3 regions of the Bhargavaea sp. GQ12 genome follow, and region 3 is predicted to be linked to each of the others. Evidence: riboswitches for the same ligand, from Rfam matches in the RefSeq annotation. Region 3 holds a riboswitch; each other region holds the start of a gene.
What was found. A riboswitch is a leader RNA that binds a small molecule or an ion and turns the genes downstream of it on or off. The one in region 3 is predicted to bind S-adenosylmethionine.
Positions count from the first base shown of each region.

Region 1: linked by a shared signal. The riboswitch ahead of AC6CHQ_RS05710 (aliphatic sulfonate ABC transporter substrate-binding protein) and the one ahead of AC6CHQ_RS11520 (LLM class flavin-dependent oxidoreductase) in region 3 are both predicted to bind S-adenosylmethionine.
Region 2: linked by a shared signal. The riboswitch ahead of ssuE (NADPH-dependent FMN reductase) and the one ahead of AC6CHQ_RS11520 (LLM class flavin-dependent oxidoreductase) in region 3 are both predicted to bind S-adenosylmethionine.

Region 1 is NZ_JCAXEU010000004.1:187,031-197,275, forward strand. Features, by position in the region: gene AC6CHQ_RS05680 (methionine ABC transporter permease) at 1-394, opposite strand, end outside; gene AC6CHQ_RS05685 (methionine ABC transporter ATP-binding protein) at 397-1,446, opposite strand; gene AC6CHQ_RS05690 (MetQ/NlpA family ABC transporter substrate-binding protein) at 1,458-2,276, opposite strand; gene acsA (acetate--CoA ligase) at 2,273-3,970, opposite strand; gene AC6CHQ_RS05700 (ABC transporter ATP-binding protein) at 3,985-4,713, opposite strand; gene AC6CHQ_RS05705 (ABC transporter permease) at 4,728-5,561, opposite strand; gene AC6CHQ_RS05710 (aliphatic sulfonate ABC transporter substrate-binding protein) at 5,568-6,560, opposite strand; SAM riboswitch class I at 6,641-6,748, opposite strand; SAM riboswitch class I at 6,819-6,930, opposite strand; gene AC6CHQ_RS05715 (D-TA family PLP-dependent enzyme) at 7,030-8,136, opposite strand; gene AC6CHQ_RS05720 (YugN family protein) at 8,432-8,866, opposite strand; gene AC6CHQ_RS05725 (vWA domain-containing protein) at 8,935-10,245, opposite strand, start outside.
Region 2 is NZ_JCAXEU010000018.1:44,585-54,829, forward strand. Features, by position in the region: gene AC6CHQ_RS13835 (UDP-N-acetylmuramoyl-tripeptide--D-alanyl-D-alanine ligase) at 1-525, shown strand, start outside; gene cshA (degradosome RNA helicase CshA) at 841-2,289, shown strand; gene AC6CHQ_RS13845 (PH domain-containing protein) at 2,494-2,973, shown strand; gene AC6CHQ_RS13850 (PH domain-containing protein) at 2,963-4,510, shown strand; gene AC6CHQ_RS13855 (DinB family protein) at 4,569-5,045, shown strand; gene AC6CHQ_RS13860 (LLM class flavin-dependent oxidoreductase) at 5,089-6,468, opposite strand; gene ssuE (NADPH-dependent FMN reductase) at 6,492-7,037, opposite strand; SAM riboswitch class I at 7,201-7,311, opposite strand; gene AC6CHQ_RS13870 (LLM class flavin-dependent oxidoreductase) at 7,366-8,394, opposite strand; gene AC6CHQ_RS13875 (rhomboid family intramembrane serine protease) at 8,593-9,204, opposite strand; gene acpS (holo-ACP synthase) at 9,273-9,647, shown strand; gene AC6CHQ_RS13885 (LolA family protein) at 9,706-10,245, shown strand, end outside.
Region 3 is NZ_JCAXEU010000012.1:42,927-53,171, reverse strand. Features, by position in the region: gene ahpF (alkyl hydroperoxide reductase subunit F) at 1-768, shown strand, start outside; gene AC6CHQ_RS11545 (DUF2339 domain-containing protein) at 1,070-3,523, shown strand; gene AC6CHQ_RS11540 (SDR family oxidoreductase) at 3,822-4,523, shown strand; gene AC6CHQ_RS11535 (hypothetical protein) at 4,662-5,177, shown strand; gene AC6CHQ_RS11530 (MBL fold metallo-hydrolase) at 5,201-6,181, shown strand; gene AC6CHQ_RS11525 (catalase) at 6,477-8,129, shown strand; SAM riboswitch class I at 8,301-8,405, shown strand; gene AC6CHQ_RS11520 (LLM class flavin-dependent oxidoreductase) at 8,570-9,946, shown strand; gene AC6CHQ_RS11515 (sodium:solute symporter family protein) at 9,968-10,245, shown strand, end outside.

The DNA.
Region 1 (10,245 bases), on a different contig from region 3:
AAGCTCCCATCCCTCTATACGCCTCGATGATTCCATAATTGACTTCCAGGAAAGCTGTTTCAACGAGTCTGGCAATGTATGGGGCAATATAGACGATGAGCGGTACAATGGCCCCCCGGATCCCGATGGAAGTTCCGACTATCAGCTCCGTAAACGGGATGATCGCAAGCATCAAGATGATAAACGGAAGCGACCGGATAATGTTGACGATTGTGTTTAACAATTGGAAGATCCATTTGTTGGGGTATAAATGATTCGGCCTCGTAACGACCAGCAGGACCCCCAGAGGAATTCCGATGATGGTCGCAATGACCAGCGAAACAATGACCATGACAAGCGTCTCGTATAAAGAGATGCCAAACAACGGAGCCAGCTCATCCATTCGATCCAACATGGCTATACCAATACCTCCTTAGGCTTCCCGCTGATTTCCCTGATGACTTCCACACGGTATACCTTTTCTTCGAGGTAAGAAATGGCCTGTTTTAATTTGTCGGCATCACCCGATAGATGTACGAACAAAATCCCCAGCGGCGTTCCCTTTAAATACGTAATGGAACCATGGACGATATTTGAAGTGACGGAGTAGCTGGAAGCCACCTCACTCAAAACGGGATCCAGAGCCGAATCCCCGCGGAATGCCAGCCGCAGAATATAGGATGGGTCATCTCCCCGCAACGCGGACAGCATCTCCTCTGTAATCATGTTTTCGTAAACGTTCCCTACAAAATGATTGGTCGTTTCTTGAACAGGATTGCTGAAAATATCGAGCACAGTCCCCTGTTCAACGATTTCTCCCTTTTCCATAACGGCAACCCGGTCACAGACTTTTTTAATGACATCCATCTCATGGGTAATCAAAACGATGGTCAGACCGAGCTTTTTATTAATATCCAGCAGCAATTTCAAAATGGAATCCGTCGTTTTCGGATCTAAAGCAGATGTTGCCTCATCGCACAGGAGGATATCCGGATCCATCGCCAACGCCCGGGCAATCCCAACGCGCTGTTTTTGCCCGCCCGAAAGATTGGCCGGATATTGGTTCGCCTTATCTTCCAGACCAACAAGCAACAGTAAATCTTTAACCTTTTTATTGATCTCCTGTTTCGACACACCATTCATCCGCAAGATCTCAGCTACATTATCAAATACGTTATAGGAGGAGAGTAAGTGAAATTGCTGAAAAATGATGCCGATCTTTTTCCTGACATTCCGCAATTCCCTTTCCTTCAGGGTCAGTAAATTTCTCCCATTGATCGACACCTCACCGGATGTCGGTTCTTCGAGAAGATTAATGATCCGGAGCAGCGTGCTTTTGCCCGCTCCGCTGAATCCGATGATCCCGAAGATTTCCCCTTCATTAATCTCAATATTGATGTTTTTCAACGCATCCACTTTTGTTTTTCGATCATGAAACGTCTTGCTGATGTTTTTCAGTTCAATCATTGCATTTCCCCCTATTCATCCAGTTGGAAAGGGTCGTCTGTCACAACAATCACGTTTTCATATCTCTCTTCTATAAACTCTTTTACGGCATCCGAATGGTACAATTCCGTAATTCTTTTATAATCAGGGTCGTCTTTGTCCTCTTCCTTGGCCGCAACCACCATCGGGAATTCCATGCCGGTCTCCAGATAGATCGCTTCTTCCAATGGATTGATCCCCTGATCGATCGCATGTGTGCTTGCCACGACGCCCGCATCGATGCTGCCCAGTGTGCGCAGCATAAGTGGCCCTTCTATTTCCGTGAACTTGAATTTCTTGGGGTTCTCCTTAATATCCTTCATCTTCGGGAGCCCGCCTGTCTGCTCTACCTGGAGCAATTCCACCTCTTCATACAGAAGGAGGGAGCGGCCGACATTCACGGGATCATTGATCACGCCCAATGTTGCGCCGTCAGGTATTTCATCAAGACTCTCGTATTTTTCGGAGTAAATCCCATACGTACTATTGTAAGTCGTCCCGACTATCGCGAGGGCATCCTTACGATCCTCGATATAGTTCTCCAGGAACTGCTTGGTCTGGAACATGTTCAGTTCCAGCTCTCCGCTGCTTAAAGCCCTATTCGGCGTGATATAGTCATTAAATTTAACCACTTCCAAATCGATGCCTTCCTTTGCAGCTTCTTCCTTCACTATTTCTGTGATTTGCTCCGGAGGCCCGCCGGTCACGCCAATTTTTATGGTCCGTTCTTCACTATCTTCGGAAGCAGTTGAACTTGAGCATCCTGCAAGCAGCAATAAAGCGGTTAAGATGATTCCAACTTTTTTATTCATGACGTCCCCCTTTTGTCTGACGCTTCCCCGGCCCGCTGAACTTCCAGCGCCTTCAGCTCACGGCGGAGGATCTTGCCGGAAATCACTGTTTTCGGCAGCTCTTCCATGACTTCGATCTCGCGCGGAGCGGCATGTGCGGCGAGGCCCTGCCTGACGAATACACGGATGTCTTCGAGCAGCTCGGCCGACTCTCTGAAGCCCGTGCGGAGCGTGATGAACGCTTTGACGATTTCTCCGCGGACCGGGTCGGGCTTGCCGATGACGCCGGCTTCAGCGACGGCCGGGTGCTCGATCAGCTTGCTTTCGACTTCGAACGGGCCGATGCGTTCGCCGGAGGAGTTGATCATGTCATCGTCGCGGCTCTGGAAGAAGACGTAGTCGTCCTCGTCCTGGTAGGCGAGGTCGCCTGACAGGTACCAGCCTTCGTATTTAAAGTAGGCGTCGAAGCGGTCTTTGTTCCCCCAGATTTCCTTCATGAGGCCGGCCCATGGAGTCCGAATCGCCAGTTGGCCGACTTCGCCGCGCGGCAGTTCCCGTCCGTTTTCGTCCAGGATGCCGACGGTGATGCCCGGGAACGGGCGGCCCATCGAGCCGGGCTTGATCGGCTCGGCCGGCAGGTTCACGATCAGGTGTCCTCCGGTTTCGGTCATCCACCATGTGTCGTGAATGCGGACGCCGAGTTCGTTCCACGCCCAGTGGATGACTTCCGGGTTCAGCGGTTCGCCGACGCTCAGGATGTGACGGAGTGATGAAAGGTCGAACTGTTTGAGCGCATCTCCCTTTGACAGCAGCATCCGGAAGGCGGTCGGCGCGCTGTACCAGATCGTCACGCCGAATTCCTCGATGAGGCGGTACCAGTCTTCAGCCTTGAAGCGGCCGCCCTGGATGATGACCGTCGCCCGGTTGAGCCACGGTGCGAACAGGCCGTAGACGCTGCCGGTCACCCAGCCCGGGTGGGACGTGCACCAGTAGACGTCGTCATCCTTCACATCGAGCACCCATTTGCCCGAGACATAATGGTGGGAAACGGCACGGTGCGCATGAAGGACACCCTTCGGCTTGCCGGTGGAGCCGCTCGTGTAGTGGATCAGCATGCCGTCTTCAGGCCCGACCCATTCGGTCAGCTCCTCGCCCGGAACCGTTACGATTTCCTCTGCTTCAATCTCATCCGCATAAAGAACCGTTTCAAGCGACGGGATCTCTTCCCGCGGGACGCGCTTGCCGAGCTCCCGGTCGGTGATGAGCAGCGTGCCGCTGCAGTCGTTGATCCGGTCCTTTACCGCTTCTTCCATAAACGCTTCAAACAGCGGGCCGGCGATGGCGCCGATCTTGATGACAGACAAAATGGCGATGTAGCATTCCGGTGTTTTCGGCAGGAAGACAAAGACCCGATCACCTTTTTTCACGCCGTTCTTTTTCAGAACCCGCGCATAGTGGTCCGTCTTTTCCTTGACCTCGCGGAATGTCAGCGACCGACGTTCATCCCCGTTGGCGTAATGAAGGGCAATCTTGTCGCCGTAGCCCTCGTCGACATGGCGGTCGACCGTGGCATAGGCCGCGTTAACCTTCCCGGCCTTCCAGAACAGTTCGGAAGAGGCATCTTCCCAGGTGAATGTGCGGCGGATTTCGTCATAGTTCTCCAGGTTATAGTTGCCCGGCAGCGGCGCAAGGACTTTTTCTTTTACGATTGTCATGCTGTTTCCTCCTCTCAGGACCGGCTCAGGTCCAGGTTCTCGAGTATGTCCGTCTTCAGTTCTGCAAGCCGGATGCTGCCGCGCGGTCTCGGCCGCGGCTCCCCGACGTTGATTTCACTCACGATCTCCCCCGGTCTGCCGCGAAGGATGACAATCCTGTCGCACAGGTAAAGGGCTTCGTCGATGTCGTGGGTGACGAGCACCATCGTCGTGCCCGCCTCTTTCCAGATGTCGAGCAGGAGATCCTGCAGCTGCATCTTCGTGAAGGCGTCCAGCGCGCTGAACGGTTCGTCCAGGAGCAGGACCTCGGGGGAAGTGACGAGAGCACGGGCAATCGCCACGCGCTGCGCCATGCCGCCGGACAGCTCTTTCGGATAAAGATTTTCGCTGTCTCCGAGTCCGACTTTCCTGAGGATTTCACGTCCTTTTTTCTCCTTGTCCCCGGTCTTGCCGGACAACCCGAATGTGGCGTTCTCCAATACCGTCAGCCATGGGAACAGCCTCGGCTCCTGGAAGATGAATCCCGCGGACTCCTGCACGCCATCCACCAATTCGCCGTTCAGGCGGATCTCTCCGTCATAGTTTCCGTCCAGTCCCGAAATCGCCCGGAGCAGCGTGCTTTTCCCGCAGCCGCTTGTACCGAGAAGTCCGATGATCTCGCCCTCTCCCGCGGACAGGTTCACGTTCCGCACCGCTGTCTGGCCGTCGAATGTGCGGCCGACGTTTTTCAGTTCAAGTGCCATGGCCAAGCCCCCCTTTATGATTGAACCGCGCGGTCCTGGTAGTGCAGCGCGCGCTCTTCGATGATTTTCAGAACCCAGTCGGACAACTTGCCGATCACGGCGAACAGGATGATGCTTGCGATGATCGTCTCAGGCGACAGCGTGTTCTGGCCGACGACGAGCAGGTAGCCGAGTCCCTGGCTTGCGCCCATCAGTTCGGCTGCGACGACGAACATCCAGCCGAGTCCGAGCCCGCTCCGGAGCCCCGTGAGGAACGACGGGAGCGCCGCCGGCAGGATGACTCGCGTGACGAGCTGATAGGCATTCAGGCCATACATGCGGCCGACTTCGATCAGCTTTCGGTCAACGCCGGCGATACCGCTCACCGTGTTCAGGTAAACCGGAAAGAACACGCCGACCGCGATCATCGTCACCTTGGACGGCTCTCCGATCCCCATCCAGAGGATGAAAAGCGGAACCCATGCAAGGGACGGAATCGAGCGGAAAGCCTGGATGGTCGGGTCAAGCACATGCTCCGCCTTTTTGTAGAACCCGACGACGGATCCGAGGACAACCGCGACAAGCGCCCCGATCAGGAAGCCTGCGAACACCCGGTAGACCGTGATGCCGACATGGCTCCAGAGGGAACCGTCCTGTACCATTCCGGTGATGGTAGACAAAATCACGCTCGGCGCCGGCAGCTGGTAGGACGGGAAGACCCCCGCCCGGCTGAGCGCCTCCCATACGATGACGATGACCAGCGGCAGGATCCCTCCTAGCAACACTTTCTGGGCGCCCCCCGTTTTGGCGTTTGCTTTTTCCTTGGTCTGCCGGCTTGTGCCGGGAATTGAGATCGCCTGTTTTACCATGTCCGGTCACTCCTCTCCGATCGCCTTCTCAGCGAATGCCGGGTCGATCAGTTCATCGGTCAGTTTCTCCACATCCGCGTCCGGCTTGATGACTTCGCCTTCCTGCAGGATCCGCCCGGCTTCAATCAGGGCTTCACGCTGCGCATCGCCCGGAACAGGTTCGGAGAAGTCATTGCGCTCCATCTGGATTTCTGCGACTTCAAGGGGGATCTCCGCCTCTTCCGCAAGCAGTTCTGCCGCCTCTTCCGGGTTGTCGAGCACCCACTGGCGCGCCTTCTCGTAAGCTTCGATCACCCGCCCGACATGCTCCGGATACTTTTCCGCGAACTCTTCACGGACGTTCAGGAAGCTGTAGGTGTTGAAGTCTTCGTTCCGGTAGAACAGCTCCGAGCCGGACTCGACTTCGAGCCGAGCCATATGCGGATCAAGGCCCGCCCAGGCATCGACCGCTCCGGTCGTCAGGGAACTTGCACCGTCGCCGTGCTGCAGGTTCACGATCTCCACGTCATCAGCGGACAGGCCTGCTTCATCCAGCGCGCGCAGCAGGAAGATGTATGGATCCGTGCCGAGCGTCGCTGCGATTTTCTTGCCCTTTAGGTCTTCCACACTCTCGATTCCGGAGTCCGGATCTGTGACAAGTGCCGTCCATTCCGGCTTCGAAGCGATGTAGACGTTCTGGATCGGCGCCCCGTTCGCCTTGGACATGAGTGAAGCCGCTCCAGCTGCCGAACCGAAGTCGACGCTGTTGCTGTTGAGGAATTCCAGTGCCTTGTTGCTGCCCTGGCTAAATGCCCACTCGACCTTGATGCCGTCTTCCTCAAATTCCTCTTCCAGCCAACCGAACTTTTTCAGTACGAGACTCGTCGGCGAATAATGCGCGTAGTCGACCCGGATCTTGTCCGGGTTCCCATCTTCCTCCGCGTTGGATGATGAGCATCCCGCAAGTGCCAATAGTGCCGCCGCTGTCAGTCCGAGCAGTTTGATTTTCGTATTTTTCATGTTTGTCCTCTCCCCTTCGTTGTATGTACGGATTAAAAAAACGCCCTCTTCTAAGAAGAGAGCGCGGGTGTTCCGTCCTCTTCTTATCTCTTGGGAATTGCTTCCCACAGGAATTAGCACCTTTCCAGACATCGTCTGGTGGTTGCCGGGCATCGTCGGGCCAGTCCCTCCGCCGCTCTTGATAAGAATTTGTTATTCAGTTTTGATGGGATACGAAAAGCCTCCCTGAATGATCAGAGAGGCCGAATGTCCCGTTCTCTCTTATCTTCCCGGACAGATGGATGTCCGGCTGGATGTGGCACCTTTCAGGCATCGCCTGAAGGTTGCCGGGCATCGTCGGGCCAGTTCCCTCCGCCGCTCTTGATAAGAATATTTTGATTTGATTGCCATCTTACAGGATGAATCCCCATTGGTCAACTCGAGTTTTTATAAATGGTCAAATAGTCCGAAATTTAGGACGTTGGTCGGATTAGCCCAGTTTTCCCCTGGCCTCGACCGGAATTTCTTCCACGACTTCACTGCCGGAGACAAGCCAGGCGCGTTCATGCAGGTTGCACACCGGGCAGATGTGGTTCGGGATGATCCGGACTTTGTCGCCGATCTCCACCTGGCGGCTGAAGGCCTCGTTGTAGATGATGGCGTGCTCGTCGAACACACCATCAAGGTAGACCCCGTCGAACTCTTTTATCTTACCGAGCCCTTTTGTGGTTGTGATGCCGGTGTTCCGGGTCTGGGCGGTGATGCCTTTCGCCCCGACGTCAGTGATCACGCGCTCGCGGGTCGGCTTGCTGATGACGGTCGTTAGGATCGTGGCGGCGCAGCGGCCGTAATGGCCGAGTACATTTGACTGGGACGCATCCATGAAAACGTACGTGCCAGGTCGGATTTCTGTAATGCCATCAGGGATATCGAAGCCAAGCAAAAATGGCGGTGTCGAACCGATGCTCACGGTTTCCGGATCCATCCCCTCATTCCGGGCGATTTCCGCGAACCGCAGCGTCCGTGCCGAGGCTTCCTCAAAAAGTTCCCGGCATTGTTCTGCATTTTCCGCTTTGTACGTATGCCCGTCGTGGGAAAAGACTCCGCGGAAGCGGACGTGTTCACTTCTGCGGATTTCTTCCAGCAACACACGAAAATCTCTTTCCTCGATGACCCCCGACCGCTTCTCCCCGACTTCGATTTCCACAAGCACCTGCGCCGGCTTCTGCGCACCACTAAACACCTCTTCAATCTGTCTGATCTGGACCGGGCTGTCCACACCGAATGAAACATCGGCCGTCTCCGCCAGTTTCCGGATCCGCTCGAGCTTTGTCTTGCCGACGACCTGATTGGCGATGAATATATTGTTCAGACCCCGTGCCGCCATCACTTCCGCTTCGCCGGCTTTGGCGACAGTGATACCTGATGCCCCTGCCTCCTCCTGCAGCCTGGCCACATATGGCATCTTGTGTGTCTTCGTATGGGGCCGTAGCTTCACACCGTTTGCATCGGCGTATGCTTGCATCAAGCGGATATTTTCGTGAAGAATTTCTTGGTCTATCAGCAGTGCAGGTGTGTCCAGTTCCTTGACGTTCATATCCCCTTCCCCCTTTTGTTTGAATAGTCTATTAACATTGTCTCCCAAATATGTAGTGCTTGGCAATGGAACAGGTCGGGGGGTGGCTGATTTGTCGCCTGGCTAGCTGTTGCGTGGGCGCGAAAGTACACTAAGCGGCCACGAAAGTACACCAAGTGCTGGCGAAAGTACACTAAACGCTCCCGAAAGTACACCATCCGCCCGCGAAAGCACACTAACGTTTCCCGAAAGTACACAACCTCGCGGCACCCAACACGAAAAAACGCCTGTCCACTCGGGACGGGCGTTTTCGATATCAGCTCGTTTTCAATAATCCCTGCGAATGCATGCAGTCCATGAGATCTTCCACGGCCATTTCTCCTGCGTGAATCCACCTGTTTTTATCGGTGATGTTCCCGTCTTTATCAACCGGACTCTGGAACTGGCTAAAGCCGGTTGCATCCATCAAAGAACTTCCGTCATGATCCAGGCCTACATGCACCACATGCTTGATCACATAAGGCGTGCCGAACTTGATGGTAGCAAACGGGTGATCCAGCTGGCCGTCCACGACGACGAACGGAAGGCGGACATAGATGGTTTCTCCGCCTTCCTGGCACAGGGTATAGTCAAAGCAGCCATGGTCATAGTCCCAGTTTCCGCCCATATGATAGCCGAGGTCACGAATGCAGTCGCTCACAATGCCGTAAGATGCCTCTTTCCCTTCAAGTTGTGTCTGAAGCTTCAGCATGCTGTCTCCTCCTCTGTGTTGTTCCTTTTCAGCATTTACAAAAGGAAAGGAGAGCATACCCGTTCAGCTTAGACTTCAAAGGCGGTAAAGCTGCCTTCTTCGTTGAAATCACTGACCTGGACCACCCGGTCGGTAAACGGTTCGACTGATTCCGGATTGGTGCCGATGAGCAGAGAGAGTACCTGGAAAGCCTTCTCACGTTTTAATTGGTGAAATTGCTCTAGGAATTCGTCCGTTACCTGATCTTCCCCGTCTGTGACAAACACGAGGTCGGCCTCTTTAAATCGGCTTTCGCCGATGACCTCCAAGGCTTCCCCAAGGGGAAGCTCGAATTTTGTCCCGCCTCCAAGAAATGCTTCTGCGAGCCGGACGATCTGAGAGGCGCTGATGTCACCTTTGCTGAATTCAAACTGCCGGACCTGGGATGAAAACAAAATCAGGCACAGGTCCCGCTTCTGTCTTTTCGCAATCGACATCAGAGCGAGAACAAACCCTTTTGACTGGGTGTCCAGCTCCCTCATGCTGTCCGACTGGTCCAGGCAGATGACGATTGGACCTTTATTCAGATGTTCGGGGCCTTTGAGTTCAAATTGCATCGTCTGCCTTTCAGAAAAGCGCCTGAGGAAATCCATCTTCGTCAGCGGATGCGTATAGAGGCTGAGTTCGACCGGCAGCAAGTTTTCAACGTCAATCCCGGTCGTGACACCCTGCCTGGCCACCGACTCGGTCTGCTTCGTCTTCTGCTTTTTGCGGGCCGTCTGCTTGAACCGTCCCGCCCAGTCCGCAATTTCCTTCAGCCTGCGGTCGGTTGAAATTTTCTCCGCTAGGTAGATCTTGTCGCGCAACGGGACTTTCCTCAGTTCCGCATCGCCGCTTCCCGCTCGGCTACCGCCCAGGAGAGACTTCAGCCATTCACCGGCCTGCTGGGCCTCGTCCCGCGCCTGATCCATCGATTGCTGGAAGCTTTCCAGATTGAATTCAATCGTCTCCTTGAGCTTCTCGTTGAATTCTTCCAGGCTTTCTGCAAGGGCTTCCGGATTTAGCTCCTCTTGCTGCCGGCTGGCCTGTTCACGTACATTCCTGAGTTGCTCCCGCAGGCTCTTGTCTTTTTCCGTCTGCATAACCAGCCACTGGTGGGTCTTTTCACCGGTTTTGAGTGTGCTGATCGCGGAGGCCCAGTCGTTTAACCGGGTGAAATGCCGGAACGATTCAAATGACGGATCGGCCATGATCGCCTGCATGATCTGCTTGTTGGCCGCAAGGGATCCGACCGCGTCCTCTTCCGTGATGGAAGGCTTCATTTTGTACAGGGATGCCCAGATGTCTCCGAGCAGCGGCTCAAAAGTCGGCATGACCGCATCATCCCTGAGTTCTTGGAG
Region 2 (10,245 bases), on a different contig from region 3:
AAAAACGCTCTCGCAGCCATTCTGATAGGGAAGGAAGCGGGCCTTTCAGAAGACCAGATCAGAGAGGCGCTGAAGCAGGTCGAGCTGACCGGCATGCGCATGCAGACAGTGGAAGGGCCGCATGGATCGCTTTTCATCAACGATGCCTATAATGCGGCGCCTACTTCCGTGCGTGCTGCACTTGGATTTGTGCGGGACTCGAAGCTCCGTGACGAAAAGTGGGCAGTCCTTGGCGATATGCTCGAGCTCGGTGTTTTGGAAGTGCCGGCGCATGAAGGGCTTGAGGGAGAGCTGGATCCTGCAGACTTTGACGGGGTATGTCTTTTCGGGCCGAGGATGGAGCACCTGTACCGGAAGCTGGAAGGGAAGTTCCCGGCGGACCGGCTTGTCTGGAGCGGAGAAGACCTGTATCCGATCACTGCCAAATTGCATGAGCGGCTGGAACATGCTCCGCTGATTTTGCTGAAAGGCTCGCGAGGGATGGCATTGGAGCGTATCATCGGTGAGCTTGCGGACAATCTATAAATGAACCCGCGGGCACTTGCCCGCGCCGGTTTCATTGCAAGAAGAGCCGTGCCGTGTTATACTGCTAACTATTGGATACATTTGAACGGGAACTCTTCGCATATTGAGGAAGAGTTGTTTTTTTTGAAACGGTTCGGTTGAAGGGCGTGTTCCTCTCCGGTCGGACCGCCCGGCAGCAACCGGAACTTTTCGAGCGCACTGCCCGCCAGGACGGAACGGCGGACAACACTGAAAAACTCCGAAACGGCACGGCATGCCGGACTTCATTTGAAAATGGATCCAATGATCACATGAAGGATAAGGAGATTGACACATTTGACAAAGTTTTCTGAACTGAACATCAGCGACACTACACAGCTTTCACTCGAACGCATGGGGTTTGAAGAGGCGACAGCAATCCAGGAAGAAACGATTCCGCTCGCTCTCGGCGGCAAGGACGTTATCGGCCAGGCACAGACAGGTACGGGCAAGACGACCGCATTCGGCGTTCCGATCATCGAGAAGATCGATACACAGAACCCGGACATCCAGGCTCTGATCATCGCACCGACGCGTGAACTTGCGATTCAGGTCTCTGAAGAGATCTACCGAATCGGCTACGGCAAGCGCGCACGCATCCTCTCCGTCTACGGCGGACAGGAAATCGGCCGCCAGATCCGCGCGCTGCGCAACCGTCCGCAGATCGTCGTCGGTACGCCAGGCCGGATCCTCGACCACATCAAGCGCGGAACGATGAAGCTTCACGGCGTCGAAACGCTCGTCCTTGACGAAGCTGATGAAATGCTGAACATGGGCTTTATCGAGGACATCAATGCGATCCTCGAGAACGTCCCGTCCGAGCGCCAGACGCTTCTCTTCTCCGCAACGATGCCTGGCCCGATCCGCAAAATCGCGGACAGCTACATGCACTCGCCTGCAGAAGTTCGCGTCAAGGCGAAGGAGATGACGGTCGAGAACATCGAGCAGTTCTTCGTGAAAGCGCAGGAACGCGAAAAGTTCGATGCCCTCACACGCCTGCTGAACGTTCACACGCCTGAACTCGCAATCATCTTCGGCCGCACAAAGCGCCGCGTCGATGAAGTGGCACAAGCACTCAACCTCCGCGGATACCTCGCAGAAGGCATCCACGGCGACCTGACACAGGCAAAGCGCCTGTCGGTCCTACGCCAGTTCAAAGAAGGCAAGATCGATATCCTCGTTGCGACTGACGTTGCTGCACGTGGCCTTGATATCTCGGGCGTCACACACGTCTACAACTTCGACATTCCACAGGACCCTGAAAGCTATGTCCACCGCATCGGCCGTACCGGCCGTGCAGGCAAGAGCGGGGTTGCAGTCACATTCGTCACACCGCGTGAGATGGGTTACCTCCGCACGGTTGAGGAAACAACGAAAAAGCGCATGACGCCACTTCGTCCGCCATCCGAGGACGAAGCGCTGGCCGGCCAGCAAAAGCTTGCCGTCAGCCAGCTGAAGGAACTCGTCGAGAAAAACGAGCTCAACGACTATCGCATCCTCGCAGAAGAAATGCTGCAGGATAACGATGCCATTGACCTCATCGCAGCAGCGATCAAATCGCTTACTCGCGAGCCGGACGGCACACCAGTCAAAATCACCGAAGAAAAACCGCTTCCGTTCCGTGGTGGAAACCGCGGCGGCGGTTACAAGGGCCGCAGTGGCTCCGGCAGAAGTGGCGGCTACAACCGCGACAGCAGCCGTCGCCGTGACGGACGCCGCCCAGGCGGACGCCCGCGCAACCGATAAGAACATTAAAGAACCCGGAAAGCCGTTCAGGCTTTCCGGGTTTTTTTGCGTTCTGGCGAAAGTGATGAATGAGTTTGCGAAAGGGTCTCTGAAACTGGCAAAGTGCCGCCTTGCAAAGTCTCAACCCTTTATGATTAAATTTATGAAACGTTTCCCAAGCCTTTCCGTATACAATAGAAAGAAGTCATAGAAGGGGTGAACCGGATGAGAAGAGAACCGGCGAACCGCATATCCGAGAAGGGGCTCACCGTCTGGAGGATCCATGGGATCTTCTATACGCTGATTGTCCTTGTCCCGGCGATTGCGGCTAGTGTACTGGCATACATATTTGAAGGCCCGATCTGGATTTATATCGTGTCGGGGGCGGTTTCCGTGATTGCGGCGTATCTGCTGATTTTCCTGTTTCCGAAGATCCGATGGCAGCGTTGGAGGTACGAAGTGAGGGAAACGGAAATCGAGCTGCAGCATGGGCTGTTCATCGTAAAGAGGACGCTCGTGCCGATGGTCCGGGTACAGCATGTCGACACGAGCCAGGGCCCGATCCTCAGGAAATATGCCCTCTCCGGCATTACCGTATCGACGGCCGCGACCAATCACGAAATCCCGGCGCTCCAGATGGAAGAGGCCGACGAGCTGAGGAGCCGGATCTCCGTGCTCGCGAGGGTGGCGGAAGATGATGTCTGAGAAGAACAGGCTGCACTGGGTCACTGCTGTCATCGAGCTTCTGAAGACGCTGAAGGAAGCGATCATTCCGCTCCTCGTCATCGTTGTGGCGAACGGCATTGGACGGGAACGGTCGGGGAATTTCTGGCTGGATAATCTGACCATCCTGATTTTTGGTGCATTTGTCGTGTTTACTGCGGTTGCCGGCTTCGTCAAATGGAAACGGTTCGTCTACTGGTTCGAAGACGGGGAACTCCGGATCGAGCACGGGCTGTTTGTAAAGAAAAAGCGCTATATCCCGTTTGAACGGATTCAGAGTGTCGATTACACGGAAGGGATCTTCCACCGGCCGTTCGGGCTCGTCAAGGTGAAGATCGAGACTGCGGGCAACTCGTCCGTCCTGGAAGGGGCGGAGGCGGACCTGACGGCGGTGACCCGTGCGGAGGCGGATCGTGTGAGCTCGGTCATCTCCGAGGCGAAACGCCGCCGTGCAGGCTTGCAGGAAGTGCAGGAGGATGGGACAGAAGCGGTCGCCGTCCTTCCGGCAGAAGAACCGGAGGAAGAAGCGAAAGTCCTTTTCCGGATGGGACGCAAGGAAATTTTCCTTCTGGCGACGTTCTCGGGAAGGATCGGCATCATCTTCTCCGGGATCGCGATTTTCCTGTCGCAGTTCGCCGACATCCTGCCGTTTGACGTGATCTATGACGAAGTGGTCGCGTTTATCCGGTTTGGCGTGTTCATGGTCGCCGTGGCGGTCCTTGCGGTGATGCTCGTCGGCTGGGTCCTGTCTGTCGCCTGGACGTACCTCGGATTTTACGGATTCACTGTCTCGTTTGACGGGGATGACCTGTTCATCTCAAGAGGGCTCCTGGAGAAAAAACGGGTCACCGTACCGCTGAAGCGCATCCAGGCGGTGCGGGTGAGCGAGAACCCGTTCCAGAAACTTCTCGGCTATGTATCGGTCAAGGTGCATAGCGCCGGAGGGAGCGCGAAAGAGGGAGGCGCGGCAATCGGGCTGTTCCCGCTCGTGAAGAAGCGGGAAGTCAACGGGCTTCTTTCGGAGCTTTTCCCCGATATTGAAACATCTGGAGAACTAAAGAGGATTCCTGTGAAATCCCGTCCGTTCTATTACAGGCTCGACTTTATTTGGGTAATTCCGCTGACGGCCGCTTCAGGGTACTTCCTGTTCCCGTATGGCCTGCTTGCGCTGCTCATCATCCCGCTGATTATCCTGCTCGGACTCTGGCAGCACCGCTCTGCGGGCTGGGCTGTAAGGGATCGCCAGCTGACCGTCCGGTGGCGTGATTTTACGCTGCACACGGTCTATGTGTTCAGGAAGCGGGTCCAATCGATGCAGGAGCATCAGACCATCTTCCAGAGGCGGAGGAATGTCGCGACTGTCACGGCAGCATTCAAGTCTGGCGTCATGCCCAGCAAAGCACCCATCCGCCATATCGATGAGGCGGATGCGGACCTGCTGATGGATTGGTACGACCCGAGAAATCGGGCGCAGACACCGGCTTCCGTTGAAGGAACTCCTGCCGCCGAAGGCGAATAAGTTCATACAGACGGGCCTCCCCGAGCCGGGAGGCCCTTTTCTGACAGGAGGGGTCGGGTTGGAAGAGCTTATATTTCGCCATATGCAGACGGTCCGTGAGATGACGCTGAAATGCTTGGACGAAACACCCGAGGAAATTGCGGGCATTATTCCAGACGGGTTCAGCAACAATATCCACTGGAATTTTGGGCATATCCTGTTTATCCAGGAGCGGCTCGCCCTGGAAGTGGCAGGCGAAGAGATGGAGCTGGCTGCGAAATACCCGGAGTACTTTGCTGCGGGCACGAAGCCGTCTGATTGGAAGAGTGAGCCCCCGTCTCTGATCGAGATCAGGGAGGAACTGGACACCCAGACGGAGCGTCTTCAAAAGCTGCGGGCAGGCCGCCTGGACGAGCCGCTTCCGGAACCGTTCACGAACCGCATGGGCCTCACATTCCGCATGACCGGCGAAACACTGCTGTTCTCGTTTTACCATGAAGCCCTTCATCTGGAGACAATCAGGCAGATGAGGAAACTGATCCGTGCCGCTGAGTGACAGAAAAATCCCGGACCGCAAAGCGGCACGGGATTTTTCCTGTTCAGACGGTTTCCGGTTTCCGGCTGAACTGCTTTCCTGGATGACGGGCGGGGAGGCGGTTGCCATTGCCGAACAGGTTGTCGCGCAAGGAGGTGCCCCCGTAATCTTTAGGTACACGGCCGCGTGCCTGGAGGATCGGGATGACCCATTCGCCGAATTCCTTGAAGGTCCTATGCGCAAGGGCATAGGCGATGTTGAATCCGTCGACGCCGGTCTCGTCGGCCCACGCCTCGAGCACGTCCGCAACCTGCTCCGGCGTGCCGACGATTGCGGTGCCCATGCCGCCGACGCCAATCGATTTGATGATCTCACGGATTGTCCAGTTGCGTTCCGGATCGATTTTCGTGAATGTCTCGAGCGTGGAGCGGATCGCGTCATTTTCGACGTATTCGACGCCGGCATCAAGGTCGGCGCCTGACAGGTCGACGCCCGTCCAGCCGCCGAACAGGGCAAGTGCGCCTTCATCGGAGATGTAGGACTGGTACTCATCGTACTTCTCACGGGCTTCTTGCTCGGTCCGCCCGATGACCGGTGTGACCAGTGTCAGGATCTTGATCTCTTCCGGATCACGTCCGGCTTCAGCTGCCGCTTCCCGGAGCCTCGTGACGGTCTGTTTGGCCGCGTTTTTCGTTGGTGCTCCGATAAAGGCGAGTTCAGTGTGCCTTCCTGCGAATGAACGGCCCTTTGGCGACGCGCCAGCCTGGAACAGCACCGGTGTACGCTGAGGGGACGGTTCCGACAGATGGGCGCCCGGCACCTTGAAGTATTTGCCGTGATGGCCGATATCGTGGACTTTGGAAGGATCCGAATACACACGGTTTTCCTTGTCGACTTTCACGGCATCATCTTCCCAGCTGCTTTCCCACAGTTTGTAGCACACTTCCAAGTATTCTTCCGCGATGTCGTAGCGCTCGTCGTGGGAAACCTGTTCGTCCAGACCCATGTTGAGGGCGGCGCTCTTCAGGTAGGATGTGACGATGTTCCAGCCGACACGTCCCTTTGTCAGGTGATCGAGTGTCGAGATTCGGCGGGCGAACGTGTACGGATGCTCGTGGCTGACGGAGGCAGTGACACCAAAGCCGAGATGATTCGTGACAGCCGCCATGAGGGGGACGACGAGGCTCGGGTCGTTGACCGGCGACTGTGCACCTTGTCGCACCGCTGCTTCGCGGGAACCGCCATAGACATCGTACGTACCAAGTACATCTGCAAGGAACACAGCATCATAGCGGGTCTCCTCGAGGATGCGTGCAAGCTCGATCCAGTAGTCGCAGTCCTTGTACCGGTGGGACTGGTCATCGGGATGCGCCCAGAGGCCGGGAGACTGGTGACCCGCTGTGTTCATCTCGAACGCATTCAGGTAAATACGTTTTTTGGTCATGGTCATCATCCTTTCATTCTGGCTCAGGCATGGGTTCGGCTGTGCTGCCTTCGGATCAGTTCCGCAAAATAGGCCGTCTGTTTCTCAAGGCGGCTGAGGCAGTCTCCGTCAAGCACAGGGATGTCGAGATTCTTGTCGATCACATCATCCGTCAGGTAAATCCCTTTTAGGGCATGCCCCTTCAGCGTGGAAAGGAGCGGCTTGAGGGCATAGTCGAGTGCCAGCAGATGCCCGGGGCTGCCGCCGGTCATGAGCGGAAGGACGGGGGTGGATTCCAGCACATCTTGAGGCAGAAGGTCGATAAACGCCTTAAGGACTCCTGAATAAGCGGCTTTGTAGACAGGGGAGCCGACGACGACCCCCTGCGCTTCCCGGATGCTCGCTGCGGCGCCCGTGACGGACGGGTGGCTGAAGTCTGCTGTAAAGAGGGCTTCGGCGGGAATGTCCCGCACGCTCAGGTGGGTGACGATGAACCCCTTGTCTTCAAGCAGCCCTCCGATGTAGCCGAGTACTCGGTCCGAGCGGGAAGCGGCACTCGGACTGCCGGAGATGATGACAATTTCGGTCATGGATATTCATCCTTTCTTTAATGAGGTCATTTGGCGGATGGGGTTGGATTGACGGATTCCGCTGAAAGGTTCCGGAAAGGATGAAGAATAGGAAAAGGCCCTTTTCCCATTCAAGAATGAGAGAAGAGCCTGGGCAGAATACAATTACGCCTGCCTGACTGTTTTCTCATCTTCAGGACAGATCTGTCCTTCCGGAGTTAGCACCATACAAACCGGAGTTTGCTGGTTGCTGAGGCTTCGCAGGGCCAAGTCCCTCCACCTCTCTTGATAAGAAAAAAATTATGAATTTTTCAGCTTGATGAACAGTATAGCAAAGCTTTCGGCATTGTCAACGATAAATTTCAGACTTTTCTGTAGAGCTGTCACTTGCCGGAATAAGATGCGGACCCAGCAGCCGGAAGGAGCGGGCGCGTTCAGCTACTTTCGGCAGCGCTGTGTGCAGGATGAATTCATCTATCCGGTAAGCCTCATGGAGCTGCGCCAGTTGCTGATGCACATAGTCGGGTGTCCCTGCGATGATGTCTGCCTTCAGCTCTTCGACTTCATAGGGAACACCTGCCTGTCTGCCGAACGAATGAGCCGCTTCGGTGGATGTCAGCGTGAATGAACGGCCGTTCTGCAGATGCACTTTGATGATTTTGTAATCACCTGCCAGATTTTCAGCTTCTGCCTGCGTCGGCGCTGCCAGCACATGGGCGGCAGCGATGAATGTTCCGCCGGGATGAAGTTCCCGGTACGCGGCGGCTGATTTTTCCAGCACGGTGCGATTGTTGTTGATGAACAAAGCGAATACAAATCCGATTCCCAGTCTTGCCGCGAGCCGGGCGCTATCCGGGCTTGCACCAAGAAGATGGACATCAGGCCGTTTGGACGGGAGAGGGGTGGCCTGGATGCCGGCCAGCGGATGAGCTTCCGGTACTTCATCCCGGATCAGTTGCATCAGATGGGCCAGCCATTCGGCAAAGTCTGTCCCGTCGTTGACCGTCCCAAATTGCAGGGCCTTCGTGGAGAGGGGAAGGCCGCCGGGTGCCTTTCCTATACCGAGGTCGACCCTTCCAGGAGCAAGCGCGGACATCAGATGGAAGTTTTCAGCGACTTTAAAAGGACTGTAGTGCTGGAGCATGACGCCTCCGGACCCGATGCGGATGGACTCTGTTTTGGCCAGCAGATGGGAGACCAGCACCTCAGGTGATGAACCGGCTACGTCCTGGGAGTGATGATGCTCGGACACCCAGAACCGGCTATACCCCCATTTTTCCGCCTGTTGGGCCAGTTGCACTGTCTGCTGCAGGGCGTGCTCTGCGGACGCCCCCGGAAAAACCGGGCTTTGATCTAATATGCCAAGTTGATAGCTCATGAAGAACCCCTCCAATATGGTGATTTCAAATGCCTGAATGTTTGGTGGCAGGCAGGTGTCAGTGCACACTGAATTCTAATACCCTTATAACTCTACCTGATTAGTAGGTTTTAGGGTAGGTTGAATTTTTCGCAGGCGGGAAGGTACCTTAGCAGAACCACATCAAAAAAGCCCTGCGGGAGCAGGGCTTGGGGTACTTTAGCGGCGCTTCTTGCGCCAGCTTGTGATATTCTTCGGTTGGAAGTAGCTGAAGCCGACGAGGAAGCCGACTGCCAGGCCGGTCAGGTGGGCGGTGATGTTGATGTTCGGTGTCAGGAACGTCATGATCACGCTGATGACGATGATCGGCAGGATGATCTGGCGGATTTGCGGGAATGCGCCCTTCGTATGGTACACAAATGCGCCGAACGCGCCGAAGATTCCGTAGATGGCACCACTTGCGCCGACATAGGCGTAAGAGCCGTCATGCAGAAAATAGGATGCGACATTGCCGAATAGGCCGGCCAGGAAAAACAGGTTCAGGAACCGGATCTTGCCTGCAATCCGCTCAAGCTCCGGGCCGAACAGGAACAGGGCGAACATATTGAACAGGACATGCATGAGTCCGGCGTGCAGGAACATCGGTGTGATAAAGCGCCACCAGTCGCCGTCAGCGATCAGCCGGTTGATGCCCATTCCATGGAACATGATCAGGTCGCCGATGCCGGGCAGGATGGTCAGGATGTAGATGATCACGTTGATCGCGATCAGCGCCGAGACGACCGGATAAAGCCGGATGTACTCGGAGAAGCTTTCTCTTCTGATAAACATGGTTTCACCTCAATTTACATAAGAACAGTATACCGCGTTTGGCGCGGTCCAGAAAGCGGGGAGAACGGATGATCACGGGAATTGGGCTTGATATAGTGGAAATGGACAGGATCAGGCAGGCGGACGGCCGCAGCGACCGCTTCCGGGAGAGGATCCTGAGCAAGGAAGAATTGGAGCGATATGATCAGCTCGGCGGCACCCGCCGGACCGAATATCTTGCCGGGCGGTTTGCCGCCAAGGAAGCATTTGCAAAAGCGCTCGGCACCGGAATTGGCGCGTCGTGCGCGTTTTCCGACATCAGTGTGCTTTCCGGCGAAGGCGGCAGGCCAATGCTGTATTTCAGGGGCAATCCGGCGCCTGGTTTTGTCTCGATCACGCATTCGCGTGAATATGCAGCCGCCCAAGTGATCCTGACCGGATTCCCGGCAGCCCTGTCCGAATAAACCCGGCCCCTCTCTCATAGGATGTTCCACAGGAGCGAAATGAGAAAGGGTGAAGGAATTGCGGAGCCGGATATTCGCAGGAATGCTCATCGTGCTCGTCATGCTGCTGGCGGCATGCGGGTCACAGTCGAAGGAAGACGTCATGAAAAAGCTGAGCGGCAAATGGACGGATGCAAAAGGTTATGAACTCACCGCCGTCATGGAGATCAAAACCGGCGATGAGCCGAGGCTGTATGACGTGGAAGTGTGGCACACAAAGCCGGACTATTACCGGGTCAATGTGGCCCAGCAGGGCTCCAAGGAGTCCCAGATGATCCTCCGCAACAAGGATGGGGTATTTGTCGTTACGCCTTCAATCGGCAAAACGTACAAGTTCCAGAGTGACTGGCCGGAGAAAAACAGCCAGGCTTATCTGATCGGTGCGCTTGCGGAAGACATCCGCGCGGACAAGGATGCGGTGATGAAGGAAGAAGACAAGGAATATGTCTTTGAGACGGTCACACGGAACAACCACCGGAAGATGCTGCCTTATCAGCGTATCCACATCGACAAGAAATCGCTCCTCCCTGTGAAGGTGTCGGTGCTCAATGAAAACAAG
Region 3 (10,245 bases):
GGGCCGAAGCTCGCAGCGAGCCTCGAAGAGCACGTTAAAGAGTACAACGTAGACGTGATGAACCTTCAGCGCGCGAAGCGCCTTGAGAAAAAGGACTTTGTCGAGATCGAGCTGGAAAACGGCGCGGTACTCAAGAGCAAGTCTGTGATCATCGCGACAGGCGCCCGCTGGCGCAACATCGGTGTCCCGGGCGAAGCGGAATTCCGCAACAAGGGCGTGGCTTACTGCCCGCACTGTGACGGTCCGCTGTTTGCAGGCAAGGACGTTGCGGTTGTCGGCGGCGGCAACTCCGGTATCGAGGCGGCGATCGATCTCGCGGGCATCACGAACCATGTGACGGTCCTCGAATTCGGTTCCGAGCTGAAGGCAGATTCCGTTCTTCAGGAGCGCCTGTACAGCTTGCCGAACGTTACTGTTGTGAAAAACGCCCAGACGACGGAAATCACCGGTACTGACAAAGTAAACGGCATTTCTTATATCGACCGTGAATCCGGCGAGGAAAAGCATGTTGAACTGTCGGGCGTCTTCGTCCAGATCGGCCTCGTGCCGAACACGGACTGGCTCGGCGACTCGGTGGAACGCAATAAGTTCGGCGAAATCGTGGTCGACAAGCGCGGCGCGACGAATGTGCCTGGCGTGTTCGCAGCGGGAGACTGCTCGGACAGCGCGTATAAGCAGATCATCATCTCGATGGGTGCGGGTGCGACGGCATCGTTGAGCGCATTCGACTATCTGGTCCGCAGCCAGGTTGAAACAGTAAACGCATAATCACTGGGAGCAGGTTCATTGTGAACCTGCTCTTTTTTTGTCTGCAGAAACGGTTGTTACCTGTATTCTCGTTGTCTCTGCCTGTACTCTCAGGGACGTTGCTTGTACATTCGTTATCTCTACTTGTACCTCGTGATCGTCGCCTGTACTCTCGCTGACCGCATTGCACCCTGTTCTTCGATTTCCCCCTACCGGAGCGGCAGGAAATTCGATAGAGTGAGAGAAGATGGCCGGCGGTGAAACCATTTCACTGCCGATGCGTATTAGTTAGAACACCACAGTTGAAAAGGGGGTGTCCCTCGTGAGTGAAGAAATGAAAGAGCTGCTGAAGCGCCTCGCCGCTATGGAAGAGGAGATGCGGGCGATGCGGCAGGATCTCATATCGCTGAAATCCGGGGAGAAACGGGTAGAACAGCCGGACCGCCATGAACCGGGAGAACCTGAGACGATGGAGCCGGAAGAACTGTCCGCTCCTAAACCGGAGAATGTGCCGGAAAGTCCGTCTGAGCCGGATTTCCTACGAGAGAAATCAGCCCTGTCAGAGGAGCCATCGTCGGAGGATGAACAGGCGGTCATGGAATCCGAAGAGCAGCGTGAGGAAACCGGTGAAGCCCGGACGCCGTCCCTGTCTGAAATGATGGCGAGTATTGGGCTGGGCGGTCCAAAAGAATCAGGAGAGGAACCGCCGGAGCCTAAGCAAAAAGAAGAAGAACGGGAACTGCCCGAAGAGGCCGGCCAGCCCGGAATGGCGGAACCGGATGGAACGCCGGATGACCAGAGAAGCATGCAGCCGCCCGGCTCATATGGCTGGCTGCGCCAGCCCGGCGAAGAAAAGCGGGTACAGCCAGGGAAAAAAGATACTCCTCCTCCGGCTCCGAAGCCGGTTTTCAAGGAACAGAAACCGTTCGACTTCGAGCAGCAGTTTGCGGTCTGGTTGCCGAGGGTGTTCATGGTCATCCTGCTGCTTGGCGTACTGTGGGGTCTTAAGGTCAGCTTTGACATGGGTTGGATCACCGAAGGGGTCAGGGTGGTTCTCGGCTACCTCGGATCCGTCCTGCTCGGGTATCTGGGCTACCGGTCCGTCCGGAATGCCCGGCGCGGATTCGGCCTTACACTCTGGGGCGGGACGATCGTCCTCGGGATCCTGACGACGTTTGCTGCAAATCAGCTTTACGGCTATCTGCCGCTTGTCCCGGCATTTTTGATCGGCATTGCCTATATTGCCGCGGGTATCTATGCATCGGTACGGACAAAGTCGGAGACGCTCACCGTGTTTACGGCGATTGCAGGCTTCCTTCTGCCGTTCCTTCTGGAAGGGGAAGGGGCGTCCGCGCTCATGTTCTGCGCGTATGTCCTGATTTTGTTCCTGTCGCTGTTCTACGTGTCGATCAGAAGCCGTCACCGCGTGACGTTCTATGCGCTGTTCCTTCTGTTTAACGTGACACTGTTCCTGTATCTTGTGCTGGACGGAATACGGGGCGGGCATGAGAATCTCATTGCGGCTACCGCACTTATCCAGCATCTGGCGCTTCTTTTCTTTTACCTGAAAGGCAGTATTCCGAGATTCATCTTCACGGAAGTGCTGCTGTATGTGAACTTCGTGTTCGGCATCATGTGGATCCAACTGTTCGACGAGCCTACACTGCAGGCCGCATACGGTGTGCTGGCAGTTCTGTATGCTGCACTGGCTGTGTATGCCTCCATGTTGAAAGATCCGCCTCTGCAGGACATCTTGTCGACGTTGGCAGTGGCGGCAACCGCCGCCTTCATCCTCAGCTTCCGCATGGATGAGCCGGCGATGAAGCTGATGCTGCTGTTCGTTGTCGGAGCGGCCGGCATTTGGGCCGGGCTCCGTTCGGGTGCGATGCGGACGCTTGCCGTGTCGGGCGGGCTTTATGCACTTGGTGCATTGTCCACGGTGTCGTTTGGCTGGTTCCAAGAGATTTTCTCCGCAGAACACGCCGTATGGCTCATGTTCATCGGCACACTTGCGCTTGTCTATGCTGCGTTTTATCAATACCGGCCCGCATGGATCAAGACTTCACAGGTCGATGCCGCGCTGATTGCCGGTCAGATTGTTGTCCTGATCTACCTGTTCCGTCTGTCTGGTGTTCTCCTTCGGGATGTGGATCTGCCAATAGGACCGGAGTGGCATCTGAGGATTGGCCTCATCGGCCTCTTGGCATTCGGCAGCTTCTTCCTTCAACGGTCGGCTCATGGCCGGTATGTGGCCGAAGCCGGGGTGATTGAGTTTCTTGTACTCGGTGCCGTCCTCATGTTTATGCCGATGACCGGCTGGCGGGGCGGCGGCTACTGGCTCAGCTTCGTGGTCAGCCTGCTGTTCGCGGCCGGGATGACTTACCTGTTCGTAAAAGTGATACGGGGACAGCTTGCCTCAAAATTCCGGATGGGTGTTCCGGTGATTGCGTTCCTGCTTCAGTTCTACTATTTCTTCCTGTTGAACAAGTTGCTCTTCTCGGGCGTCAGAGAGTTTGGCTGGCAACAAGAGACGGTTCTTTTCGTCCACACCTTCCTTCTTTTCCTGTTCGCGTTCGTGTCAATCACGGCCGGCAGGAAGATGGGCTGGAAAGCGGTGCGGAACGCCGGCTTCATTATTCTCGTTGTCAGCTTCCTGAAGCTGTTCATCATCGACCTGGCCTCGGTCTCTGTCGTCATCCGCGCGATTCTCTTTACAGCGGTCGGTGCAGCCGGCCTCATCTATTCGAGGACGCTGCAGAAAGAAGACGGGGAATAAGGGAAAGCCTCAGCTTCCGGTTAACGCCGGAAGCTTTTTTTATTTTCAGAAGTGGTTTCGTCATTCACTCCTATAATCTCGTCATTCGACCGCCCGGTTTCGTCATTCAACAGGATAATCTCGTCATTCGACCGTCTCGCCTGGGCGAATGACGGAATTAAGGCCACGAATGACGAAATTGGAGCCCGGAATGACGAAATCAGGGCCATGAATGACGAAACCGGCCAAATCTCAATTTCCTTCCCCTGTCTAATAACAGCGTCCCCGGGTATAGGATGGAAGAACAGGAGGCGGTAGAATGGAAAACCTGCAAGGCAAAACAGCGATCGTGACAGGCGCGAGCAGTGGCATCGGAAAGGCCATAGCCCGGCGGCTCGCCAAAGAGGGGATGAATGTAGTCCTTGCGGCAAGGAGCACAGAAAAGCTGACGGACGTGGAAGAGGTGATCAACAGCAGCGGGAGCGGCGAGGCCATCGCAGTACCGACCGACATGGCGGACAAGACGAGTGTCGGAGAACTTGTCCGAAAGGCGCAAGAGGCATACGGTTCCGTCGATATCCTTGTCAACAATGCCGGGCAGATGCTCGCCGGAACGGTGCGCTCGGGAAAGACAGAGGAATGGGACAGCATGATCGATGTGAACATCAAGGGTGTGCTATATGGCGCAAACGCAGTTTTGCCGGGAATGATCAGCCGGGGAGCCGGCCACATTCTGAACATCGACTCCGTCTCGGGCCACGAAGTGACCAAGACAAGCACCGTCTATAGTGCGACGAAGTTCGCCGTACGGGCGGTTTCGATGGGTCTTGAGAAGGAACTGGCCCGCACCGGTGTCCGTGTGACCAATATTTCACCGGGGATGGTCGACACTCCGCTGATGGGCTCTAGAAGCGTCGACAGAAAAATTCTTGATCCGGAAAACATTGCGGATGCCATCGTCTACGCCCTCACCCAACCTGCCCATGTCAATGTAAACGAAATCACGATCAGGCCGGTCTGACCAGTATATCCGGTACCCGTATGGCTCTCTTTAAGCTGATGCCAAGCGGGTCCTTTCTTTTCATAGAAAAGAAGGTTCAGAATTATTGAACTGTTGGAAGACTTTACGTAAGATTGATGATAAAAGGAGGCGGCCTGAATGTCAGACCCTACAATTTTTGAAAACCTCAAGGTCGCGTTTGAAAATCACCTATATAACTTGGACAACCTGGAAAAAAGGATTCTGATTACGGGTCGTTCTGATGTTATGAATCTGGCCGATCTGTCCCGCACGCTCATCATCCGTTTTGTGCGTACTGATCGTCCGGATATCCCAGTCGAAGTGGAGCTGTCGGCATCCGCCAGGGACCTGGCAGGCGAGATACTGGAAGTTTCGGGAGAAGAGCCCGGTGTGACACTAAGTGTCCGGTTCTATAAACCGATCACGGACGCCGCTAAACAGTGCGAAAGCATCGGAGCCTTGCTTGCGGATCTGTGGGAGCGTGACATCCGGCTTACGCAGACTCTGAGCTTCGACTATCCCAAGGGGGATGCGGGATGGACGAACCGGGTGGAGGCTGTGTTCAATACCCGCCTGGATGAGGATCACATGGGGGCCATCGGCGGATTTGCCGAATCGGTGATCGAGGCGGCGGGAAGGATCGCCGCTATTTAGTGAGAGGGGAAGGAAGTGGGGATATGGCAGAAGCCATCAGACAACAGACATATACCATTTATCCGGTTATTCAGCCGGCGGACTATCCGACGCTGAAGACCATCAATTTCTTCCTTATCCGAAGGGAAGACGGGCTTGTCCTGATTGATGCGGGTGTGGATACAGATGACTGCATGGACAGGCTTCGGGACACTCTAAAACAGGCGGGCGCAGAAATCGGTGACCTGGATGCCATTCTCCTGACGCACCACCATGAGGACCATGCCGGGCTCGTGCCGAGAATCCTTGAGGAAAAAGATATCCCGGTCTATGCGCATCGTGACGCGGTTCCGAGGCTGAGGCTCGATAAGGAGTTCCTTGAAATGCGCCTTGCTTTTTTCCGGCGGCTCTACCGTGAGATGGGCGGCGGTGAGATGGGGACAGGGCGCTTCGCCCGTCTTGAGCAAACGATACGGGAAGCTCCGAAGTATGCACTTAAGGCTGAAATCGTTGAAATCGGAGAAGGGGATCGTGTTTTCGGTTTTGAGGTGATTGAGACGCCGGGCCACTCTCCTGACAGCATCACATTCCTGGATGCGGAGGGCCGGGCGGCATTTACGGGGGATGTGCTGATTGACGGCTCTTCCGTCAATGCCATCATCGACCCGGCAGCGAACGGAAGCCGGCTCCCGTCGGTCAGCCAGCAGCGCCGTTCTCTCGAAAGACTGGCCCGGCTGGATGCCGATGTCCTTTATACAGGACATCACGGTTCTATCCGCAATCACAGGGAACTTGTACGGGACCGCATTTCCAGAATGGATAAGAAGTGTGAGAAGCTGATCAGTCTCATCGGAAGCGGCATCTCGGTCCCTGCGCAAATCACAGAAGCCTATTACGGCAAGCTGTACAACACACAGTTCCCGCTTGTCATGTCTGAGATTATCGGACATCTCGACTATCTCGAAGAACAGGGGAAAGTGGAGAAGGCGATGGAAGACGGAGTGTGGCACTATCATCCTGCTTGACAAATATGGAAAAATCACTCTCATTTAGATTGGATGATTCTCATTCTTGAATTCGAGATTGAACTTCATTAATAAATATGAGATGAGATGAATAAGACTGTCCTCATAGGGGAAAATAAAAAATTGATACTCAAATCATTTGCAAGTCGGCTGCGGCTTGATTATACTTGATTTGAAGTTGTTTAGAATAATTCTATTTAGAAAGTGATTCTAAACAAACCAGCCCTTCCTACTTTAAAAACATTCTGAAAACAGGTAGTATAAGGGTATAGACGATCTCAAGGAGGTTTTCATGTTGGCGGAAGACAAAAAGATGAATGGTTCAAACGAGCAGGTCGATCGCGAGGCGCTGACGACTCGCCAGGGACATCCCGTAATCGACAACCAGAACATCAAAACACTCGGCAACCGCGGTCCTGCGATGATGGAGAACTATCACTTCATCGAGAAGATGTCGCACTTTGACCGGGAAGAGGTACCGGAGCGTGTCGTGCACGCACGCGGTACGGGTGCATTCGGTTACTTTGAGACATACGGCAAAGTCGGTGACGAGCCGGCCGAGAAGTACACACGCGCAAAGGTATTCCAGGATGCCGGCAAGAAGACACCGGTACTTGTCCGCTTCTCCACGGTTGCCGGATCGAAGGATGCTCCTGAAACTGACCGTGACCCGCGCGGCTTCGCGGTGAAGTTCTACACAGAAGACGGCAACTGGGACCTTGTCGGTAACAACCTGAAAATCTTCTTTATCCGTGACGCGATGAAATTCCCTGACATGATCCACGCCTTCAAGGCGGACCCTGCGTCGAACGTTCCGGACCCGCGCCGCATGTTCGACTTCGTCTCCCGTTCGCCTGAAGCGACACATATGATCACATTCCTGTTCTCCCCATGGGGCCGTCCTGCAACCTACCGCCACATGCAGGGATCGGGCGTCAACACATACAAGTGGGTCAACGACAAGGGCGAAGCGGTCCTCGTCAAATACCACTGGGAGCCGAAACAGGGCATCCGCAACCTGACGACAAAAGACGCAATGGAGATCCAGGGCAAGAACGTCGCCCACATGACTCAGGATCTCTACGAAGCGATCGAGCGCGGCGAGTATCCGGAGTGGGAACTCTATGTCCAGATCATGGAGGACGGCTATCATCCGGAACTCGATTTCGATCCGCTGGATGATACGAAACTGTGGCCGGAGGATAAGTTCCCTTGGCTGCCGGTCGGCAAGATGGTCCTCAATGAGAACCCGACGGACTTCCATTCACAGATTGAGCAGGCGGCATTCGGTACGGGAGTGCTCGTCGACGGAATGGACTTTTCCGACGACAAGATGCTCCAAGGCCGGACATTCTCCTACTCCGATACACAGCGTTACCGTGTCGGCGCGAACTACCTCCAACTACCGGTCAACGCGCCAAAAGCGAAAGTCCGCACGAACCAGCACCGCGGCCAGATGAGCATGCGCACACCGGAAGAAGCAGGAGGCAATCCGCACATCAACTACGAGCCGTCCATGGTCGGCGGCCTGCAGGAAGCGGACAAATCCGAGCGCACGCCTCACAACCCTGAATACAGCGGCAAGGTCATGAGTGAGCAGATCGACCGTCCGAACAACTACGGACAGGCCGGCGAAACTTACCGCGCATTCGAAGAGTGGGAGCGCGAAGAACTCATCTCCAACCTGTCTGATGTGCTATCGATCTGTGACAAGCGCATCCAGGATGCAATGGTCCATCACTTCACACAGGCTGATGAAGACTATGGCCGCCGCGTGAAGGAAGGCATCGAGGCGAAGATGAAGGAAATTGAAGCAAAAGGCGATGATGACCGCCTTCCTGGCCAGGAAGCAGGCGTCAAGTCGAAATACGGCGAAGGCGGCACAAACGCCCAAAACGAAGCTGTTGACGAAGCCGTTGAAAAAGGCCGCGAAACAGACGGTTACTAATTACTAAAACTCCGGTCATCATAGGCTGTCCAACTTCTGATGACTCTTGATGGGAACGATGCATGCCACGTCGCATGCATCGTTCTTTTTTACCATTTTGAGTATTCAGTGTTGACTGACTTATTCAATATCTATATCATGGAGTCAACCTTACTAACTGAATAGAAGTTTTCCTTATCTAGAGACGGGGGAGGAATCTGGTCCTACGATCCCGCAGCAACCGTTACGATGTAACAAGGTGCTCATTCCAGCAAGCGTATGCTTGAAAGATGAGGGTGGAATAGATGAATTTGCCTCTTCCCCCTCCGGGAAGAGGTTTTTTTGCTTGTCCGGGATGTGCTTTGGGGCTTGCGGTATGAGAGCTAAGGCAACCCGACAACCATTATTCCGACTTTTTATATGGAGATAGTTAGTTAAGGACCTGAAAGGGGAGACGATTCATGGGGAAGAAAAAGCAGATTCATTTAAATGGTTTTGTACAAAATTCACCGTCACCGCACTCGACCGGCCTTTGGAAGCATGAAAAAGACGAAGGGATTAACCATAACGGGCTGGATTTCTGGACAGAAACCGCAAAAGTATTGGAGCGGGGGAAATTCGATGCTGTCTTTATCGCGGATGTGCTTGGAACCTATTCGGTTTATGGCAGCAGCCATGAAGCGGCCGTCCGCCATGCTGTACAGTTGCCTGCGCACGACCCGTTATTGATCATCTCCGCCATGGCACAGGTGACAGAACATATCGGATTTGCACCGACTGTCTCTACGACTTATGCCCAGCCTTATGCATTGGCGCGCCAGCTCTCGACATTGGATCATGTGACAGAAGGCCGGCTCGGATGGAATGTAGTCACTTCCTATCTGGAAAGTGAAGCGGTCAATCTCGGGTTGTCCGGACGACTCCCGAAAAGTCAGCGCTACGACCGTGCGGACGAATTCCTCGAAGTGGTGTATAAGCTTTGGGAACACAGCTGGGAAGACGACGCAGTAGTTTATGACAAAGAAGGGGATACATTTGCAGACCCGTCAAAAGTCCATCCAATCCGGCACCATGGGGAATTCTTTGATGTTCCGGGTATCCATTTGACCGAGCCGTCTCCTCAGCGGACACCGGTTCTGTTCCAGGCAGGGGCCTCACCGCGGGGACGCGATTTTGCGGCCAAGCATGCGGAAGCAGTATTCACAAAGGGCCATTCCCTGCAGGCGCAGCAGGCCTATTCCGCTGATTTGCGTAAACGCGCCGCTGCACACGGCAGAAGTCCCGAAGACATCCGGATCTTCCCGATGATCCTTCCGATTGTAGGCTCCACGGAGGAAGAGGCGCTCTCCAAATACGAGGACCTGAAAAATCATGTGAGCTATGAAGGGACAGCGGCACTTCTTTCCGGCCATACAGGAATCGATTTCTCGAAATATGATCCCGATCAGTACATCGAGGACATCGAAACGGATGCCGTGCAGGGAAATCTGGACATGTATACGAAAGACCCGAACAAGAAATGGACTTTGCGGGAAGCCGTGCTCAACCATGGACTTGGCAACGGGACAGCGAAATTCATTGGGACCCCAGAGCAGATAGCGGACCATATCGAGGAATGGGCAACAGTAGGTGATGTGGACGGCTTCAATATCGCACAAAGTTATTCACTCGAGACATTCCGTGAGTTTGTGGATCATGTCGTTCCGGAGCTGCAGAAGCGGGGAATCTACCGGACTGAATATGAGGGAAAGACATTGCGGGAAAACCTATTCGGCACAGGCTCTGCGCGTCTGCCTGAAAGCCACCCGGCAAAACAACTTTCGTCATTGGTGAAGTAAAACGGAAAAGAAGGGAATGCCATGAACACTGTCACACTATTTACCTGGATCGGGTTTGCCGCTTTTCTGGCAATCATGCTCGTTCTTGGCTATATCGGCACAAAGAAAACAAAGAACATCCGGGACTTCGCAATAGGCGGGGGACGCCTGGGGCCCGTTGTGCTGGGTCTCTCTTTCGCTGCCACTTACCTCAGCGCTGCGACTTTCCTCGGTTATCCGGGCTGGTCACATGAGTGGGGGCTCACGAATCTCTGGCTCATGCTTGCGATGATTGGAGGGGGAGCTATAGGAGTTCTGAT